DNA from 3 places in the Amycolatopsis sp. NPDC006131 genome. Region 1 is predicted to be linked to each of the others. Evidence: riboswitches for the same ligand, from Rfam matches in the RefSeq annotation. Region 1 holds a riboswitch; each other region holds the start of a gene.
The links. A riboswitch is a leader RNA that binds a small molecule or an ion and turns the genes downstream of it on or off. The one in region 1 is predicted to bind cobalamin.
Positions count from the first base shown of each region.

Region 2: it holds a riboswitch for cobalamin, as region 1 does, so the genes downstream of both, ABZ215_RS28615 (HoxN/HupN/NixA family nickel/cobalt transporter) here and ABZ215_RS17790 (ABC transporter substrate-binding protein) in region 1, are expected to answer to the same signal.
Region 3: it holds a riboswitch for cobalamin, as region 1 does, so the genes downstream of both, ABZ215_RS23970 (CbtB-domain containing protein) here and ABZ215_RS17790 (ABC transporter substrate-binding protein) in region 1, are expected to answer to the same signal.

Region 1 covers NZ_JBEXTX010000030.1:25,316-30,042, forward strand. Annotated here, with positions in the region: gene ABZ215_RS17775 (methyltransferase domain-containing protein) at 1-672, shown strand, start outside; gene ABZ215_RS17780 (sulfite exporter TauE/SafE family protein) at 774-1,550, shown strand; gene ABZ215_RS17785 (hypothetical protein) at 1,724-1,957, shown strand; cobalamin riboswitch at 1,986-2,108, shown strand; gene ABZ215_RS17790 (ABC transporter substrate-binding protein) at 2,181-3,176, shown strand; gene ABZ215_RS17795 (iron chelate uptake ABC transporter family permease subunit) at 3,173-4,207, shown strand; gene ABZ215_RS17800 (hypothetical protein) at 4,245-4,478, opposite strand.
Region 2 covers NZ_JBEXTX010000067.1:30,086-34,812, reverse strand. Annotated here, with positions in the region: gene ABZ215_RS28625 (zf-HC2 domain-containing protein) at 1-586, opposite strand, end outside; gene ABZ215_RS28620 (sigma-70 family RNA polymerase sigma factor) at 757-1,311, shown strand; gene ABZ215_RS28615 (HoxN/HupN/NixA family nickel/cobalt transporter) at 1,300-2,352, opposite strand; cobalamin riboswitch at 2,396-2,566, opposite strand; gene ABZ215_RS28610 (TetR family transcriptional regulator) at 2,613-3,215, opposite strand; gene ABZ215_RS28605 (DMT family transporter) at 3,287-4,213, shown strand; gene ABZ215_RS28600 (ATP-dependent DNA ligase) at 4,174-4,727, shown strand, end outside.
Region 3 covers NZ_JBEXTX010000049.1:43,284-48,010, forward strand. Annotated here, with positions in the region: gene ABZ215_RS23960 (VanZ family protein) at 1-325, opposite strand, end outside; gene ABZ215_RS23965 (CbtA family protein) at 686-1,423, opposite strand; gene ABZ215_RS23970 (CbtB-domain containing protein) at 1,434-1,670, opposite strand; cobalamin riboswitch at 1,701-1,870, opposite strand; gene ABZ215_RS23975 (ABC transporter ATP-binding protein) at 1,914-2,978, opposite strand; gene ABZ215_RS23980 (iron ABC transporter permease) at 2,975-4,510, opposite strand; gene ABZ215_RS23985 (iron ABC transporter substrate-binding protein) at 4,558-4,727, opposite strand, start outside.

The DNA of each region.
Region 1 (4,727 bases):
ATCGGCTGCGGCTGCGGCACCACCACGCTGCTCGCGGCCGGGCGGGGCGCGACCGTACTCGGCGCGGACCTGTCCGGCCCGATGCTCGCCGTGGCCCGGGAGCGCACCGCCGGGCTCGACGGGGTGCGGTTCGAGCAGACCGACGTGCAGGTCCACGACTTCGGTGCGGGCTCGTTCGACCTGGCGCTCAGCCGGTTCGGCGTGATGTTCTTCGACGACCCGCTCGCCGCCTTCACCAACGTCGCGCGGGCGCTGCGGCCCGGCGGGCGGCTGGCGTTCCTGTGCTGGCAGGACGTGCGCGAGAACGAGCACCGGGTGCTGGCGCTGAACGCGGTCGCCCCGCACGTCGACACCGCCGACGCCGTCCCGCCCGGCCCCGGCCCGTTCTCGTTCGCCCAGCCGGGCTACCTGCGCGAGTTGCTGACCGGCGCCGGGCTGACCGGCGTCGCCGTGGACGACGTGCGGGCGCCGGTCCGGCTCGGCGCCGACGCCACGTCAGCGGCCGATTTCCTGCGCCGCGGCGCGATGCTGCGGACGATCTTCGAGCGGTACCCGGCGGAAACGGTCGAGCGGGCGGTCGCCGCGCTGACCGAGGCCCTCGTCCCGCACGAGACGCCCGACGGCGTGCTCCTGGGCGCGGCTGCCTGGCTCGTCACCGCGCGCAGGCCGTGACGGAGTCCCTTCTGGACAGCGCACTCTGATTCCACAGTGGAGGAGTGGGGTTCGTCTCGCGCGGCCGGAAAACGATTGCTCCTGCGGTAAATTGGGGCAACGTGCCCGCTGAACCGCTGCTCACCCTCGGCCCGTGGCAACTGCTGTTCCTCGTGGTGGCCGGGGTCGGGGCGGGCCTGACCGGTTCGATCGCGGGGCTCGCGTCGCTGGTGTCCTACCCGGCGCTGCTGGCGATCGGTGTGCCGCCGGTCACCGCGAACGTGACCAACACCGTCGCGTTGATGGGCAACACGGTCGGCTCGGCGGCCGGTTCGCGTCCCGAGTTGCGCGGGCAGCGCGCCCGGTTGCTGCGGCTGTGCGCGATCACGGCGGTCGGCGGCGCGGCGGGCAGCGCGCTGCTGCTGCTCACCCCGGAGGGCACGTTCGCCTACATCGTCCCGTTCCTGATCGGCGGCGCCTCGATTCTGCTGCTGTTCTCCCCGCGCCTGGCCGAACGCGCCGGCCGTGGTGACGGCGGGCTGACCGCGGGCACCGCCACGGGCGCGTTCCTGGTCGCGATCTACGGCGGCTACTTCGGCGCGGCGGCCGGGGTGATCATGCTGGCGCTGCTGTCCGCGGCCTGGGCGCAGCCGCTGGCCAGGACGAACGCGGCGAAGAACATCGTCACCGGAGCGGCCAACCTGGTGGCCGCCGTGGTGTTCGCGTTCACCGGCTCGGTGCTCTGGCCCGCGGCGGCGGCCCTGTGCCTCGGTCTGGTCGCCGGATCCTTCGTGGGGCCCGCGGTGGTCCGCCGCCTGCCCGCGGCGCCACTCCGGGTCGCGATCGCGCTGGCGGGCATGGGTCTGGCCGTCACGCTGGCCTGGCAGGCCTGGAACTAGATTCTGTTTCAAGCGGTGGCGCCGTCTCGCCGCTTGATCAGCTGGCACCGCCGCGGGCCCTGGCCGTTGTCCGGCCGCGCCAGGAGTCGAACGGCTTCCCCTGGCCATCCGCAGGCGTAAAACCTCGTCCGCTACCCGGTCAACTGGATCGCGGCACTTTCGACAGCGCACGGTTGTCCCTGATCACCACCCACAGCGAGGGCGCCGAGCCGCTGCGCTTCCGGTCCCACCTCCGGATCGACGCCGACGTGCCCGAGGAAGACTGGACCGATCCGCGCACCGGCCGCCGGGACCCGGCCGTCCTGCGCCGCATCGCGCGTGAGCACGACGTGTGCCTCGGCGTCTACGGGTCCACTGTGGAACCCGGCACGGTCGGGGTCGGGGACGAGGTCGTCGTGGTAGCGTGAGCCCGCCAGTCGTGCCCCGCGAGGGGCCAGGGAATCCGGTGCGAATCCGGAACTGACGCGCAGCGGTGAGCGGCGACGGGCGGGACAACGGCCACTGGACCACGCGGTCCGGGAAGGCGTTCCGCCCGGACGACCCCGAGTCCGAAGACCTGCTGGCACCCCCGCCACGGGGGAGACCGCCGGACCGGGCTCCGCGCATGAGCCCTCGACGCTAGGGGCCGCTGTGCGCCGATCGATCACCTTCCCGCTCCTCGCCGCCGTGCTGGCGCTGACCGGGTGCGCGAGCGCCACCCCCTCCGGAGACACCGCCGCCGTGGCCGTCGACAACTGCGGCCACCAGGTCCGCGTGCCGGAACCGCCGCGGCGGGCGGTCGCGCTCAACCAGGGCGCGGCGGAGATCATGCTGTCCCTCGGCCTCGCCGACCGCATGGCGGGCACCGCCACCTGGACCGATCCCGTGCCGCCGCACCTGGCCGCGGACAACGCGAAGGTGCCCCGGCTCGCCGAGAACTACCCGTCGTTCGAGACCGTGCTCGCCACCGAGCCGGACTTCGTCGCCGCCTCGTTCGGCGCCATCCTCGGCAAGGGCGGCGTCGCCACCCGCGAGCAGTTCGAGCAGCTCGGGGTGCCCGCCTACCTGTCGCCGACCGAGTGCGCCAAGGACACCAGCGGCGGCGGTGACGGCGCGCGCACCGAGACGCTGACCATGGACGCCGTCTACACCGAGATCCGCGACCTCGCGCGGATCTTCGGCGTCGAGGACCGCGGCGAACAGCTGGTCACCAGCCTGCAGGAACGGATGCGCGCGGTCGCGGGTGCAGGCGCGAACGCCCGGCTGATGTTCTGGTTCGCCAACTCCGAGGCCCCCTACCTGGCGGGTTGCTGCGGCGCGCCCGGCATCATCACGACGACCGTCGGCGCCCGCAACGTCTTCGACGACACACGCGAGGAGTGGCCGCAGATCAACTGGGAGACGGTCGCCGAACGCGACCCGGACGTGATCGTCCTCGGCGACCTGACCCGCCGTTCGCAGACCGCGGAGAACGCCGCCGCCAAGATCGCGTTCCTGGAGTCGCACCCGGTGACCCGCGACCTGGCCGCGGTGCGGAACAAGCGGTACGTGCCGCTGTCCGGGCAGGCGATGAACCCGACGCTGCGCACCGTGGACGGCGCCGAGCAGGTCGCCGCGGCGCTGCGCGGGTTCGGGTACGGCGGGTGACGTGCACCGCGCGCGTCCTGCCGCTGTGCGCCGGGGGCCTCGCGCTGCTCGTGGTGTCGGTGGCCGTCGCGGTGACGATCGGCCCGGCCGGGATCGGCGTGGGCGACGTGTACGCCACCGTCCTGGCCCACCTCGGTCTCGGGGAGCCGGTGCTCTCGCCGGTCCGCGACGGGATCGTGTGGCACCTGCGGATCCCGCGCGCCCTGCTCGCCGCCGTGTGCGGCGCGGGTCTGGCGGTGTGCGGGGCGGTCATGCAGTCGCTACTGCGCAACCCGCTGGCCGACCCGTTCGTGCTCGGGGTGTCCTCGGGCGCGTCGACCGGCGCCGTGCTGGTCGTGGTGCTCGGCGTCGGCGGGGGAGTGGTGTCGTTGTCGGCGGGGGCGTTCGCCGGGGCGGTGCTGTCGTTCGGGCTCGTGCTGCTGCTCAGCCAGACGCTGGGCGGCACCACCGAGCGCGTGGTGCTGTCCGGGGTCGCGGCGATGCAGCTGTTCTCCGCACTGACCTCGTTCGTCGTGCTGACGGCCGGGGACGCGGAAACGACGCGGGGCGTGTTGTTCTGGCTGCTCGGGTCGTTCAGCAGCGCGTCGTGGTCCGAGGTCGGCGTGTGCGCCGCGGTGCTGGTCGTCGCGCTGCTGGTGTGCTTCGGCCACGCCCGGACGCTCGACGTGCTCGCCTACGGACAGGACCTCGCCGCGGCGCTCGGGGTCGCGCTGACGCGGACGCGAATCGTGCTGATGTGCGTCACCGCGCTACTGACGGCCGCGCTGGTGAGCGCCTGCGGGGCGGTCGGGTTCGTCGGGCTGGTGCTCCCGCACGCGGCCCGCGCGCTGGTCGGCCCCGGCCACGGACGTCTGCTGCCGGTGACCGCCGTGGCCGGCGCGGTGTTCCTGGTGTGGGTCGACACGCTGGCGCGTACGGTGCTCGACCCGCAGGAGGTGCCGGTCGGCGTGGTCACGTCGATCATCGGCGTGCCCGCGTTCGTGGCCGTGCTGTACCGCAGCCGTCCACAGTGGACGCGGCGGGCCGCCTAGATTTTTTCACCACCCGAGCAGCTTGCGCCGCCTCAGGTCACCTGATCGCGTCGCGGCCGGCGTCGGTGAGTTTGGCGGGGATGCGGGAGCCGGTGCCGGGGACGCGGCGGACCAGGCCGGCGTGGATCAGCAGTCGCGCGCCGAACTGGTCGCAGCAGGAGAGTCCGTCGACGTACACGTGCGGCTCGCTGCTCGCGGTCAGTTCCACGCGGCCGTCGGCAACCGCTTTCAGGAACTCGACGTCGCGGTGGCTGAGGGTGGACGCGGTCATCGCTGGCACCTTTCCGAGAACGGTGTGGTGCGCCACAGAATAGGGGATCGTTGAACAATCGAGCAACCGGGTTGACGGATCGTTCAACAATCGCTAGCGTCGTGGGGCATGCGAGTCAGCTCACAGGACACCCGGCAGACCCTCATCGGCGGCGACCCCGACGACATCTCCTGGATTCCCTGAAATTGTTGAAGACCTGCCAGTAACACGCCCTGCTTTCGCCTCGATTCACTGATAAGGCCCGCGCGG
Region 2 (4,727 bases), on a different contig from region 1:
CGTCGCGGCGCGCCACCAGCACCGCGCAGAACAGGCCGAACAGCAGCGGCAGGTGGCTGGCCAGCCGTTCCCAGCCGACCCGGCCGGCGACCAGGTCCAGCACGGACAACCCGACGAGCACCGCGGCGAAGCTGAGCAGGACCGGCAGCTGGCTGCGTGCCTGCCGCGGCTTCGCGGCCGCCCACAGCAGGGCGATCGCGATGGCGAAGTTGAACGCCGCGGCCTCGTGTTCGAGGTGCGATCCCGGCTGAACGGCCATCCCGTCGGCCATCCGCTGGGGCACGAACAACAGCGACACCACGATGGACAACTGGGCGATCGCGGTGAGGACCAGCGCCAGCCGCGGCCAGTCGAGCCGCACCGGCCGGGCGGTCGCGGGCGCGTGGGCGAGCACTCGCGCCGACACGTCCGGCGACGCGGCGGCCGGCTCGAGGCGCACCAGGCGCGTCACCGCCGCCGCCTCGTCCTGCCAGGTCAGACAGGCCGCGCAGCGCGAGACGTGCTCGTCGAGCGCCACCGGATCCACCCCGGGGTCCTCGCCGTCGAGATTGGCGGAGATCGCCTCGCGCGCGGTTGCACAGTCCATATTTGCATTGTCGTCCGCGCGCACTGGATGGTTCCCCTCACCGCTCCGGATTCTGGGACCGGTTGGGATTTCACAGACCTGTGATGTTTCCTTGACGCCGGATGCCGCGGAGGCCATAAGGTCATCGGTCAGGGCCCGCACCGTCAGGCCGCACTGGGAGGAACGCGAACGTGGACGACGACGAGATCACCCGGGACGCCTTCCTGGCGGCGCGCGGCGATCGGGTGGCCGCCGAGCGCTTCGTGTCCGCCACCCAACGACAGCTGCACCGCCTGCTGACCTACCTGTCCAACCCCGGCGTCGCCGAGGACCTGGTGCAGGAGACCTACCTGCGCGCCTTCGCCGCCCTGCCGTCGTTCGCAGGCCGGTCGCCCGCCCGGATGTGGCTGCTGTCGATCGCCAAGCGCGTCGCCGCCGACCACCTGCGCGGCACCCGCCGCCGCCCGCAGACCAGCCAGGTCGACGACTGGGTGGCCACCGCGGAGCAGAGCGGCGCCCAGACGCCGGACCACGGCCGGCTCGTCGTGCTGCGCAAGCTGATCGCCGAGCTGGAGCCGGAGCGCCGCGAAGCGTTCGTGCTCACGCAGGTGATCGGGCTGTCCTACGCCGACGCGGCGGAGGTGTGCGACTGCGCGGTCGGCACCATCCGGTCCCGCGTGTTCCGGGCCCGCGAGGACCTGACCGCCGCGCTCAGCTCGAACGGGCGGGCGGCCTCACTCGGCTGAGCTCCACCGGTGCTCGACCCTGGCGAGCCGCCAGTACGCGATCGCGGCCGCCCACACCACCACGAACAACCCGACGACGATGTAGCCGACGCTGTCGAGGTCGATGTCCGCGATCCAGTCGATCAGCGCGCCCGACCAGCCCAGGTCGTCCCTGGCCACACCGACCAGCTCGATCGTGCCGATGACCAGCGCCACCGCGACGGACAGGCCGGTGATCGTGAGGTTGTAGTAGATCTTGCGGACCGGGTTGGCGAACGCCCAGTCGTAGGCGAAGTTCATGAACGTGCCGTCGAGCGTGTCGAACAGGCTCATGCCGGCGGCGAACAGCAGCGGCAGGCACAGGATCGCGTACCAGGGCAGGCCCGCCGCCGCGCCGGACCCGGCCAGTGCCAGGAGCAGCACCTCGGTCGCGGTGTCGAATCCGACGCCGAACAGCAGCCCGACCAGGTACATCTGGCCCGGGCGGCGGATCGAGCGGGTGAGCCTGCCGAGGAAGCGGTTGACGAACCCGCGCGAGTCGAGCCGCGCCTCCAGCTCGGCCTCGTCGAAGCGGCCGCGGCGCAGCTCGCGCCACACCTTCCAGATGCCGATCAACGCGACCAGGTTCAGGATGCCGATCAGGTACAGGAACCCGCCGGACGCTCCGGTGGAGATCACGCCGAGCACCTTGTGCGCGGACGAGCCGTCCTCGGTCCAGCTCAGGATGCCCTTCGCGCCGATCGCGACGAGCACCGCCAGCACGACGACCACGGTGGAGTGCCCCAGCGCGAACCAGAACCCGACCGAAACCGGGCGCTGGCCCTCGGCCATCAGCTTGCGGGTGGTGTTGTCGATCGCGGCGATGTGGTCGGCGTCGAACGCGTGCCGCATGCCGAGCGTGTACGCCGTCAGCCCCAGCCCGAAGCCGAACACCTGCGCGCCGACGGCGTAGTGCCCGGGCACCACGAGCAACGCGAGAATCCCGAACGCGACCGCGTGCAACACGACGATCGCCAGCAGCAACAGACCCGTGCGGTAGGTGTCCTGCCTGCGCCAGGACATGGTGGGTGAAGTCCCCATGGAGACCGCCTTCCAGCACCTCGTGGATGGTCCAACGTGCCGTGGCCGGTCTCCTGGCTTCGGATCGACATCCGCGGCCCGCCTTCCCGGACTCGCGTCCAGTGGCTGTCCCGGGCCGGGACTTCCCGTTCACAGTGGCGAGGGCCGCGCCGGTTTCACACCGGACTTCCCGAGCACCACGGCCCGCTCACGGTACGTTTCGGCCTCGCGGCGGGGCAAGAGCCATCCCGGTGACCGGCGCCCTACCGCCGGGACGCCGAGTTGTGCTGCGCCGCCGTCGCTTCGTCCACCAGCGACTTCGCGACGCGTTTGGCCGTGGCGACCGCCGTCGGCGCGACCTCCAGCGACGCCGCGACCGTCGCGCCCTCGACCAGGACGAGCAGCGCCTCCGCCAGCCGTGCCGGGTTCCGCGCGCCCGCGTCCGCAGCCAGATCCCGCAGGTAGCCCAGCAACCACTGCTTCGACGCCGCGATCACCTGCCGGCCGGGGTGGTCGGCCGACGGCAGTTCGGCGTGCGCGTTGACGAACGCGCAGCCGCGCGTGTTCTCGGTGTCGAGCCAGTCGGCGAGCGCGTCGAACACCCTGAGCAGCTTCTCGGCCGGAGTCGTCCGGGAGCCGGCGAAGGAGCGCACCCGCTCCCGCCACCGCTCGTCCCGGCGGCGCAGGTAGAGCGCGACCAGGTCGGCCTTGGAGCCGAACCGGTCGTACAGGGTCTTCTTGGTGACCCCGGCCTCGGCGGCGATCGTGTCCACACCGACCGCGTGGATCCCGTTGTCGTAGAACAGTTTCCCGGCGACCGTGAGGATCCGTTCGGCGGCCGGGGTCAGCGGCTTGTCCGTCTCCACGACTTGACAGTACACCGACCGGTATAGCTACCGTGGACTATACAGACCGGTATACCTGTGCGGGAGGGTGCATGCGGGGGAACGTCGTCGCCGGAAGCGGTTTCGTCCTGTTCTGGAGCTCCGGGTTCGTCGGCGCGACGCTGGGCGCCAGGTCCGGCGGCGCGGTGTCCCTCCTGGCCTGGCGGTTCCTGGCCGCGGGGCTGCTGCTCGGCGTGTGGTGGGTGGTCCGGCGGCGCTCGATGCGGCCGCGCGACGCCGCGATCCAGGCCGGTCTCGGTGCGCTCTCCCAGGGCGCGTACCTGTACTGCGTCTACGCGGCGGCCGACCTCGGCGTGGCCGTCGGGACGTCCGCGCTGATCGCGGCGCTGCAGCCGATCGTCGCGGTGGTGCTGAGCCAGTTCGTGCTGGGCGAGCGCGCGGGCGCGCTGCGGTGGGCCGGGCTGGTCGGCGGGCTGGCCGGGGTGGCGCTGGTGGTCGGCGACAACCTGTCCGGCCGCCCCGGCACCCCGCCGCTGGCCTACGCGCTGCCGTTCCTGGCGATGCTCGCACTGGTCGCGGCCACGCTCATCGAACGCAAGACGGCCTCCGCCGTGCCGCTCTGGGACGGGCTGGTGGTGCAGTGCGTGACCAGCGCGGTGCTGTTCACCGGCATCGCGGCGGCCACCGGGCAGCTGGTCGCGCCGGCGGATCCGGACTTCTGGGTCGCGGTCGGGTGGGTCGTCGTGTTTTCCACGTTCGGGGGATATGGCTGCTACTGGCTGGTCCTTCGTCGTAGCTCGGTGACGACCGTGTCCGGCCTGCTGTACCTCACACCGCCTACCACGATGATCCTCGCCTGGCTCATGTTCGACGACACGATCACGCTGCGTGGCCTGCTCGGGCTGGTCGTCTGTCTCGGCGCGGTCGCGCTGGTCCTGCGTCCCCGGAAATTGTCGGTGGGGCGGGAGATGATGTCCGCATGTTGCTCGCCGACGTCGTCACAGCCTCCGCCTCGCTAGCGGCCACCCGCTCGCGCAAGGCGAAGATCGCGACGCTGGCGGACCTGCTCAACCGCGCGGACGAGCGGGAGCTGCCCGCCGTGGTCGCCTTCCTGACCGGACGGCCCACCCAGGGCCGGATCGGGACGGGGTGGCGCACGCTGGCCGAGCTGGGCGCGCGCCCGGCTGACGAACCGAACCTGACCGTGGCCGGGGTCGACGAGGTCCTCGGCGAAGTGGGAGCCGCTTCGGGCAGCGGGTCGGCCAGGCGCCGGGCCGGCCTGCTGACGGAGTTGTTCTCCCGCGCCACCGAAGCCGAACAGCAGTTCCTCTTCCGCCTGCTCACCGGTGAGCTGCGGCAGGGGGCGCTGGAGGGCGTGATGCTCGACGCGATCGCGGCGGCGGCGGACGTGCCCGCCGAAGCGGTCCGGCGCGCGTTCATGCTGTCCGGGCAGCTGCCGGTCACCGCCGCGGCCGCGGTCACCGGTGGCGAGGCCGCGCTCGGCGGCTTCGGGCTGGAGCTGGGGCGTCCGCT
Region 3 (4,727 bases), on a different contig from region 1:
TGGCAACCGACACCGCGGGAAGAATTCGGCCGAAGGTCACCACGACGGCACCGGCCAAGGGGAGCAGCAACAACAGGTTCAGCAGATCGGCTGCGATCCCGCCGCCCGAATGGACGATGTCGTGGCCGAAGTCCGCCAGGTCATCGGGCAGACAACTGCTCACACCGTTGGTGTGCGGCTCGTCGCCCGGCGTCAGGGTCACCGACGCGACGGCCGTCGACAACAGCAGCGAGATCAGAGCCCCGTCACGCCGCCAGCCGCGGCGCCGGGCCAGCGGTGCCGCAAGGAGCACACTGACGATGCCGCCCACCACGAGGACGACCATGGTCCAACCGGACACGGGCACGTGAGCGCCGAAAACCCTCACCCTCACTCCTCGCGAACGGCGCCCTCATCGACACACGCGGTGGGCGACCGGCCGTAAACAATCAGCCGGGTGACACCCTCAGGCCCACGGAACCGTCGGCACCGGTCTCCCGCCGTCGATGCCGTCCGCGATCGGGTCGGCGGTCCCGGTACGACCACCCCGCCGGACTGCCCGGAAGTGGTGACCTGTCCGGCGACAGCTTCAGGAGGTCGCGCAGCACCGTCTCGTAGATCGGCGTCTGGCTCACCTGTCCACCACCTTCCGGGCATGCCGGACGAACCACGGCAGTTTACTATTCGCGATAGTACTCCGCTTCGTTCACACTCCTGAGCTCGCCGCCGGCGAGAATCGGAGGCGACCGCGGTCCCGCTCGGCGAGCAGACCGAAGCCCGCACCGAGTGTGGCCCACAGCAGGCCCAACGACGCCAGCGACAGCAGCCGGAAGTCCCACACCAGGGATGCCGGTGCGGCGACGGGGTCCGGGTTGTCCGGCAACAGGAACAAAGTGGCCAGTCCCGCGACCACCACGCCGGCACAAACGAGTTGCACCAGCGGGTCTGGCACACCACGGCGACGCAGATGACCGTTGAGCTGCCAAGCCGCGACCACGAAGACGATGCTCACCCCGATCGCGGTGAGCCACGCGTTCGCCCGCAAGGAGACCGTGGCGGGGTCACCGACGCCGGGCGGGTTACCGGGATAACGCAGGAACGGCAGGAATTCCACGGCCAGGAACCCGGCCCCGGCCAGCCGGAGCGAGAGCGGCCACGCCCGGTCCCCGGGCTGCTTGTGCTGGAGCAGCGCGTACACCACCCCGAACAGGACACCGAACGCGAGACCGGTGACGGTCGCGCTGAACAGGAGTCCGGCGTGCTGAGTGGCGCGCCCGAAGACTTCCGCGCTCTGCGCCACGTTCGCGGCCGCTTGTCTGGCCGATTCCAGCTCGACCGCGCGATCCAGAACCGGCTCGGCGAGCCACCAGGAAAAGGCCCCGGAGAGCAAACCCGCACCGCCGCCGGCGAGCAGGCCCCGGCCCAGGGAGGACAGCAACGACATCTCGCCCGCCTCAGTGGCAGGGCGCGGCGAGCAGGTGCCGGCCGTCGTGGGCGAACTCGTGGATGTAGTTCATCGTCGATGCGAGATCGCCGAGGACCGGCGACAGCAACGCACCTTGGTCGAGGAAGATCGCGTACAGCGCCAGCAAGGCGATCGCGACGGCCAGTCCGGCGATCACGAGATCACGGAAACGATTGGTCAGCAGCTGCGAACCTGGCACTGCCTGTGACGCGGCAGGTGTGGTCATGACGGTCTCCTCACGGGGTTCACACGCCCCGAATTCGGGAGGACGACGGGTCAGTCTCCTGACTTCCGGTTCATCACCCGACCCGGCCGTCGCCGGCTTGCGGGGCTCATTTCCCGGTCACAGTGGCGGGACCGTCCCGGTCTCACACCGGGTTCCTGCTCACCGTCGCCTCGATCTGCACTTGTGGCGGCCAGCATCGCTGCTCGAGTGATACGCCGTCAATCCGGCATCGGGTGAAATCCACTATCGATGATAGTTGTCACATGAGTCATCACGGCTGAAGGCGAGCACCTCGCCGGCGACGGTGAGCCGCACCTTGGCCCCTTCACCCGGAAGGTCGCTGCCAGGCACCCGGGCGACAACCCGCGGACCATCGGGCACGAGGTCCAGCCGGAGTGCGGCATCGTGGCCGTAGAAGCTGACCTCGCCCACGATCGCGTCGGCACCGTCGGTGACCGCGGTCTCGTGGACCTGGATCTGTTCGGGCCTGATCAGCACGTCTGCCGGCCCGTTTACCGCGGGGCCGCAGACGGCAAGAGTCCCGAGAGCGGTGGCCGCACGGCCGTCGTGAATGTCGGCCGGCAGCAGGACGGCTTCTCCGACGAAGCCGGCCACCGCGGGATCGCGGGGGCGGCGGTACAGCTCCGCCGGGGAGTCCAGCTGGACCAGCCGTCCTGCTCGCATCACGGCAACCTGGTCGGCCAGTGACAACGCCTCTGCCTGGTCGTGGGTGACCAGGACGGCGGTGGCTCCCGCGGCACGCAGAGCACGCATCACGGCTCGCCTCGTTCCGTCACGGAGGCTGGCGTCCAGGGACGAGAACGGCTCGTCCAGGAGCACGACGGACGGCCGGGGCGCGAGTGCCCGGGCCAGTGCGACGCGTTGCTGCTGGCCGCCCGACAGCTGATGCGGGTAACGCGATGCCAGATCGCTGTCGAGACCGACCAGATCCAGCAGCTCGTGCAGGCGATCACCGGTACGGCGAGCCTGGCGGGCGAGCCCGAAAGTGACGTTGTCGGCGATCGTGCGGTGCGGGAAGAGCGCCCCTTCCTGCGGAACGTAACCGACCCGGCGCCGCTGGGGCGGGACCGATCGGCCTGCGGTGAAGACCGGGTGGTCACCGAAGGCGATGGTGCCCGAATCGGGGTCGGCGAAACCGGCGATCAGCCGCAGGAGCGTGGTCTTGCCACATCCCGAGGGGCCCAGGACGGCGGTGATGCCACGGGCCGGCACGTGCAGATCGACGCCCTCGAGGACGCTGATGGCACCGAATGCCTTGGTCACCGCGGTCACCGTCAACGCGGTCATCCTTCGGTCGCCCTCCTCGGGTCGCGGGTGAGCAGGTACGTCGCGGGCACGGACAGCAGCACCATCACGGCGGCGTAGGGAGCGGCGGCCCCGTATTCGACGCTGCTGCTGTAGCTCCAGAACTCGGTGGCCAGCGTCCGGGTACCGATCGGAGACAGCAGCAGCGTTGCGGTCAACTCCGTGGCCGCGGCGATGAAGACCAGCGCCGCGCCCGCCCCCAGACCGGGTGCGATGAGCGGGAGTGTCACCCGGCGCAGGGTCGCGAGGCGGCTGAGCCCGAGACCGTGCGCGACGTCCTCCAGTTCGGGCGGAACCTGTGCGAGCGCCGACCGCACGTTCACCACCGCGCGGGGCAGGAACAGGATCGTGTACGCCACGATCAGCAAGGCCGTGGTCTGGTAGATCGCGGGGACCATCCGGATGCTGACGGTCACCAACGCCAGTGCGACCACGATCCCCGGCAGGGTGCTGCCGAAGTACGTGCAGCGCTCGACAAGCGTCACCCACCAGCCGCGATGCCGCACCGCCAGCCAGGCGACCGGGATCGCCACGACGACGGTGACGACCCCGGCCACGCCACCGAGCCCGAGCGAGGCAGCCGCTGCCGAGGACAAGTCGCTGACCGGCACACCGGTCGAGGCGCCGGTGACCAACCAGAACACGAGGCTGCCCACTGGCACCCCGAGCGCGAGGCCGACGAGGACCGCCAGCGCCAGCAAGACCGGGGCAGTCCCGCCTCGCAGGCTGGTCGGCGTGACCCTGCGGGCCGAGCCTGCGCCCACGCGGGCGTGGCGTGCACGGCCGCGGAGCCGGAGCTCACCCAGTAACAAGAGCAGGCACAGCAACACCAGCACACCAGCGAGCATGTTGGCGGCGGGCCCGTTGTAGGAGGACTGGAACTGGTCGTAGATCGCCGTGGTGAAGGTGGGAAACCGCAGCATCTGCAGCGCGCCGAACTCGGCCAGCAGGTGCAGCGCGACCAGCAGGCACCCACCCAGCAGCGCGGGACGCAGCTGCGGCAGCACGATGCGCCAGAACGTCGCCGCGGGACCGAGGCCGAGCGTGCGGGCGCTCTCCTCCAGCGCCGGGTCGAGCCCGCGGAACGCGGCCACGACCGGAAGGTAGACCAGCGGGAAGTAGGACAATGTCACGATCAGCAGGGCACCGAGATATCCGCTGGCTTCCGGGAGGACGGAAACCCAGCCGTAGCTGTTCACGAACGCCGGCACGGCCAGCGGGGCCACCAGCAGCACGTGCCAGACCTTGCGTCCCGGCAGCGTCGTACGCTCGACGAGCCACGCGGCGCCGACTCCGATCATCGCACAGAGCAGCACCGATCCGCCGACGAGACGGATGGTGTTCCACAGGAGCTCGACGGTGCGCAGACGGAAGACCAGCCGTTCGACCTCGCCCCAGCCGGTGCTGATCGTGTAGGCGACCACGAAGCCCAGCGGCACCAGCGCGAGCAGGCCCACCACGGCGGCCGACAACCGCAGGACGACGATGCCCGCCTGCCACCGGGCGCGCGCCACCACCCGCTCCCGGTGTGCGAGGGCTGGGCCCGCCGCTGACGGCCGGTTCAGATCAGCCCCGCCTTCTGCATCATGTCCACCACCATCGGGCCGTTCAGTTTCGCCAGATCGACGTCGGGCGGGTCGAGCTCGGCGAAGGGCTTGAGCCTCGGGTTGGCGGCGGCACCGTTCGCGACGGTGTACTCGAGCGCGGTGCTGTCGGCGAGTATCTGCTGAC